uncultured Dysgonomonas sp.: one gene and its partner. Each later gene encodes a partner of the first gene's protein in a complex. Links are inferred from orthologs where the notes say so. Each region holds a gene or a part of one and is shown on either strand. Other genes may lie near its edges.

Region 1 (3,079 bases):
TCATACCTGTGAAAAGCTTTACTCAGAAACTGGAACATTCCAATCCTGTCACGTTTGTGGGAACCGGAAAGCTGCAAGAGATAAAGCAGTATATGGAAGACAACGAAATAGACCTCGTAATCTTCGACGATGAACTGTCTCCAAAGCAGATTCGTAATATAGAAAAGGAGTTACAGGTGAAGATACTGGACCGTACCAGTCTTATCCTGGATATTTTTGCCATGCGTGCGCAGACTGCTTATGCAAAGACTCAGGTAGAACTGGCACAATATCAATACCTGTTGCCCCGGCTTACCCGTATGTGGACTCATCTCGACCGTCAGCGAGGCGGGGGTGTGATGATGCGTGGGGTAGGGGAAACCCAGCTGGAAACCGACCGCCGTATTATTCTCAACAAGATCGCTTTGCTAAAAGAAGAGTTGAAGAATATAGACAAACAGATGGCGTCTCAGCGCAAGAACAGAGGAAAAATGGTGCGCGTTGCCCTTGTGGGATATACCAATGTGGGTAAATCTACCTTGATGAACCTGTTGAGTAAGTCTGAAGTTTTTGCAGAGAATAAACTCTTCGCCACATTGGATACAACAGTGCGCAAAGTGATTATTGACAATCTTCCGTTTCTGTTATCGGATACGGTAGGATTTATCCGTAAGTTGCCGACTCACTTGGTAGAATCTTTCAAATCTACACTGGACGAGGTTCGTGAAGCGGATTTGCTGGTTCATGTAGTGGATATTTCCCATCCAAACTTTGAAGAACAGATTGAGGTGGTGAATAAAACGCTTTTGGAGATAGACAAGGAAGAGAAACCTACTATTCTGGTATTTAATAAGGTAGATGCTTTTACCTACACGCCAAAAGATGAGGATGATCTGACGCCTGCCACAAAAGAGAATATATCTCTGGAGGAACTGGAGAAATCGTGGATGCACAAGTTGCACGATGATTGCATCTTTATCTCGGCAAAACAAAAGATCAATATTGATGAATTGAAAAAGAAAGTTTACGAACGGGTAAAAGCTATTCATATAGAGCGCTATCCGTATAATGATTTTCTTTTTCAGAAGTATGACGATGAAGCTAACGATGCGTAAGGTAGTTTCGCACATAAAAGAATCATTGGAAGCGTATTATCCCGAAAGTGAAATTTCGGGATTTACGCGTATTATAATAGAGTATATTACAAAGAAGCCTTATCTGCAAGTATGTGTCGATCCGCCTGTTTTTACACCTGAATTACACGACCAGATAGATGTTATCCTGAACCGTCTGAAGCAATATGAACCGATACAATATATTATAGAAGAAACGGAATTCTATGGGTTACCGTTTTTTGTTAATCGGAATGTACTTATTCCCCGTCCTGAAACAGAGGAGCTTGTAGAGCTTATTCTCTCTGAAAATAAAAAATCAGGGTTGAGCCTGTTGGATATCGGTACAGGTAGTGGAGCTATTGCCGTTGCCTTGGCGAAAAATATGGACAGGGCTTTGGTTTCGGCATGGGATATTTCGTATAAAGCATTGGATGTGGCTGTACTTAATTCAAAAGCAAACTCAACAGATATTTCGTTTGGCAGGGTAGATGTGCTGGGAGATTATCCCACCGATAAGAAGTATGATATTATTGTCAGCAATCCGCCATACGTGTTGGAAAGTGAAAAGGAGCAAATGGAACAGAATGTACTGGAATATGAACCTCATACGGCTCTCTTTGTACCCGACAATAATGCGCTCCTGTTCTATAAGCGGATAGCAGATATAGCGCTGAATTTATTAACTCCGGCCGGAAGGCTTTATTTTGAGATTAATCAGGCAAAAGGTGCAGAGACTGTAAAAATACTTGAAACAAAGGGCTTTACAGACGTTGCTTTGTCTCAGGATTTAAGTAAGAAAGACCGGATGATAAGAGCTAAACTAAAACAATAAACCGAATGAAACTTTCCGAACCTCAAGCCCTCAATCGTGTAGCAGCTTATTGTTCCAAAGCAGAACGATGCGAGCTCGATGTGCGTAAGAAGCTTGTGGCATGGGAATTACCGGACGAAGCCGTTAAACGGATACTTGACCGCCTGAAGAAGGAACGCTATCTTGATGATACCCGTTTTGCAGGGAGTTTTATTAATGATAAGTTGAAATTCAATAAATGGGGAAAGACGAAAATCGTTTATGAACTAAGAAAACGGAATATCCCCGAATCGGTTTACAATCCGATACTGGAAGACCTGTCCGGCGATGAATTCGAGAAACAGCTGATGCATATCCTGGCTATAAAAGCTAAATTGATAAAAGCAAAGACAGAATATGAACGAAAGACAAAACTAATCCGTTTTGCTCTTGGACGTGGATTCTCTATGGATTTGGCAATCAGATGTGTGAATAAATTGCTCGGAGGTGATTATGAGGAATTTATTTCGTGATTTCCTTAATCTCTTTTTCCCTGACCTTTGTGTAGTCTGTAATCAAAGATTAAGCGAAGGCGAAGAGCATATCTGTACCGATTGTTTACTATTATTGCCCAAAACAAATTTTCATTTACAGCCTGATAACCGTCTTGAGCAATTCTTTGCGGGACGGATGCCATTCCGGCAAATAGCGGCGTTCGCTTACTTTGTCAAAGGAGGAAGCATTCAAAGTATAATTCACGAACTGAAATATAAACGTAATCCGGAAATAGGGCGTTTTATAGGAGCGTTGTGCGGAGAGAATATCAAAGACAGTACTTTCATTGCAGATATAGACTATCTGGTTCCCGTTCCCCTGCATCCTAAACGCCAGAAAGAAAGAGGATACAATCAGTCTCTGGAGATTTGTAAAGGCATATCGGATATAACAGGTATCCCCATAGATGACAAAACACTTATACGGAAAGTAAATAATAAGTCTCAGACAAAGAATGCCCGCTTCGACAGATGGAAGAATGTAGAAGATATCTTCAGTTTGTCTGATACTGATAATTTTGAGGGAAAACATATTTTGCTGGTCGATGATGTAATTACCACAGGTTCTACCCTCGAATCGTGTGCGAGAGAAATACTGAAATGCAAAGATTGCAGGATCAGTATTTATACTGTGGGAACAG
Region 2 (3,059 bases), 2.3 Mb from region 1 along the record:
AAAATGTCCCTATTATATTGCATAAAGTGAAAGTGTTGCAAGAGGTAGGTCTGGGATATCTCAAACTCGGTCAGCCTTCCACTACATTATCGGGTGGAGAATCGCAGCGTATAAAACTGGCATCCGAACTGGCCAGAATAGATACAGGGAATACTATATATATATTGGATGAACCTACAACAGGACTTCATTTCGAAGACATCAGAGTATTGCTCGGTGTATTAAATAAACTGGTAGACAGAGGCAATACAATCATTGTAATAGAACATAATCAGGATATTATAAAAAGTGCCGATTATATTATAGATATGGGGCCTGATGGGGGAATCGGAGGAGGTACAGTTGTTGCTGTGGGAAAACCGGAAGAGGTCATTAAAGAGAAAAATAGCTTTACGGCTGAATATCTAAGAGATGAGTTAAGTTAATTTATGAGAAAAGATAATTTTTTCAAAAAAATAGATATTATCTATTGCCAATGTGTAAAATTTACTATCTTTGTCGGGTGATAATAGAGAAACGGCAACTATAACATTTGAAGGTAGAAATGTAAAGAAAAATGAGGGCTTCCTCATGTCAATAAATAGACTTCACTTACTACTTTGAACGGGAGAATATCACATCCAACCTATAGTTTCCAATATCTGTTTTTGTCAGAAAAGAAATAAAATAAGAAGAATTGATGACATGTTACTATCTAGGCACACGTTATCTTTATCTTAAAAAGATATAATCGAACACAGAGTTGGTTCCTGAAATTACGAATGAACCAAATATCAGGCTGCAATCAGCTCTATTGTGTAGTTTTGTAAAGTTTGTGTTAAGGTTGGGAAGTCTGCGAAGGTGATTTCGCGGACTTTCTGTTTTTTATACGACCAACTTAACATTTAATTATTATAGAGTTGTTGAAAATACTTATATTATATAATTTCATAACTTACAACTTATTTTTACCTTTGTCCCCGAATTTAAAGGAAAAGAAATAAATTACTATGAGTCAGCTATCTTTATTGGAAAAACTTGATACTTTGGTTATGCGCTTCGAAGAAATAGGCAAGCTTATAACCGATCCCTCAGTTATTGCTGATATGAAGCGATATGTCAAGTTGAATAAAGAATATCGTGATTTGGAGAAAATAAGTATAGCCCGTAACGAGTATAAACAGTTGCTGACTACTGTAGAAGAAGCAAAAAATATCCTCGACTCAGAAAATGATGCTGAACTGCGGGAAATGGCCAGAGAAGAGCTCGATACGGCTAATGTACGTTTACCGGAACTGGAGGAGGAAATAAAACTCCTGTTAGTCCCTGCCGATCCCGAAGATAGCAAAAATGCGATTGTAGAAATACGTGGAGGTACAGGTGGAGACGAAGCTGCTATTTTTGCAGGTGATCTTTACCGTATGTATATCAAATACTGTGAACTCAAAGGGTGGAGAACAGAAATAACCAGCCTTACAGAAGGTACTTCGGGCGGATATAAAGAAGTAATATTCACTGTTACAGGTGAAGGTGTTTACGGAATATTGAAATACGAATCAGGCGTACATCGCGTACAGCGTGTACCCGCTACTGAGACACAAGGGCGAGTGCATACATCAGCTGCTACCGTTGCCGTACTACCCGAGGCAGAGGAAGTAGACGTGGAAATAAATCCGGCCGATATAGAGATGCAAACAGCCAGATCGAGCGGGGCTGGAGGTCAGAATGTAAATAAAGTGGAAACAAAAGTACAGCTGACACATAAGCCTTCAGGATTGGTTGTTGTCTGTCAGCAGGCCCGTTCCCAGTTAGCAAATAGAGAATTGGCAATGCAGATGTTGAGGACAAAACTGTATGATATAGAATTGTCCAAGTATCAGGCCGAAATAGCATCGAAACGCAAGACAATGGTATCTACGGGTGACCGGTCTGCCAAAATCAGGACTTACAACTATCCGCAGGGAAGAGTGACCGATCACCGTATCAATCTCACGCTCTATAACTTGTCGGGTGTGATGGATGGTGAAATACAACAAATAATAGACCAGTTGATTATAGCAGAGAATACTGAAAGATTAAAAGAGAGTGAACTATGACAAAGCAAGAATTATTTGAAAATATTAAAAAGAAAAAATCCTTTCTGTGTGTAGGACTGGATACTGACATAAAAAAGATACCTTCTCATCTTTTGGAAGAAGAAGATCCTATATATGCTTTTAACAAGGCGATTATAGATGCCACAGCCAAATATTGTGTGGCCTATAAACCTAATACTGCTTTTTATGAAAGCCTTGGAGTAAAAGGTATGATTGCTCTGGAGAAAACAATAGAATATATACGGATCAAGTATCCCGATCAGTTTATCATACTAGATGCCAAGCGGGGTGATATAGGTAATACATCTGAAATGTATGCCGTATCGGCATTCGAACACCTGAAAGCAAGTGCCGTAACAGTAGCGCCTTATATGGGAGAAGACAGTGTGAAACCATTTGTGAAATATCCGAAGAAATGGGTTATCCTATTGGCTCTAACCTCTAATAAGGGTTCTGCAGACTTCCAGTTAACGGAAGATAAAGCAGGGGAACGCTTATTTGAGAAAGTATTGAAGAAATCCCAGGAGTGGGCTACCGATGAACAACTGATGTATGTGGTAGGAGCTACGCAAGGTGAAATGTTTGCCGATATCCGGAAGATTGTGCCTGATCATTTTCTTTTAGTACCCGGAGTCGGTGCTCAGGGGGGTAGTCTGGCCGAAGTAGTGAAATATGGGATGAATTCGCAATGCGGACTATTGGTTAACTCATCACGTGCGATTATCTATGCTGATAATACACGCGAATTTGCTTTTGCTGCAACAGCGGAGGCTAAGAAAGTACAAGCAGAGATGGCCGGTTATTTAGAGAAAATTCTCTGATAAAGTTTATCTGAAAATATAAAGCCTCGCAAATATGTTTTGCGAGGCTTATTTTTTTTGTTAATGAGTTTTTGGGGATTATAGGTGTGCAGGATGGTATATTGTGTAAAAAAAATACGAAAACTGAACTTTTTGTTGTAAACTTGCGTTATCCTAAATATAA

The links.
Region 2: the proteins of prmC (region 1) and prfA are in contact, whole or in part, in a crystal structure (PDB 2B3T), measured with the Escherichia coli proteins. The link is inferred for uncultured Dysgonomonas sp. from one-to-one orthologs.

The regions. Positions count from the first base shown.
Region 1 is NZ_LT599032.1:2,013,682-2,016,760, reverse strand. What follows is about bases 1-3,000. They hold prmC (peptide chain release factor N(5)-glutamine methyltransferase), read left to right. Parts: upstream 1-1,074; coding sequence 1,075-1,926; downstream 1,927-3,000. Other genes in these bases: QZL88_RS08535 (phosphoribosyltransferase family protein), read left to right, coding at 2,398-3,000; QZL88_RS08540 (regulatory protein RecX), read left to right, coding at 1,932-2,417; hflX (GTPase HflX), read left to right, coding at 1-1,094. In the rest of the region: more of QZL88_RS08535, read left to right, coding at 3,001-3,079. UniProt on the Escherichia coli protein: Methylates the class 1 translation termination release factors RF1/PrfA and RF2/PrfB on the glutamine residue of the universally conserved GGQ motif, i.e. on 'Gln-235' in RF1 and on 'Gln-252' in RF2.
Region 2 is NZ_LT599032.1:4,292,539-4,295,597, reverse strand. The notes cover bases 53-3,032. They hold prfA (peptide chain release factor 1), read left to right. Parts: upstream 53-989; coding sequence 990-2,075; downstream 2,076-3,032. Other genes in these bases: pyrF (orotidine-5'-phosphate decarboxylase), read left to right, coding at 2,072-2,896; uvrA (excinuclease ABC subunit UvrA), read left to right, coding at 53-425. Outside these bases: more of uvrA, read left to right, coding at 1-52. UniProt on the Escherichia coli protein: Peptide chain release factor 1 directs the termination of translation in response to the peptide chain termination codons UAG and UAA.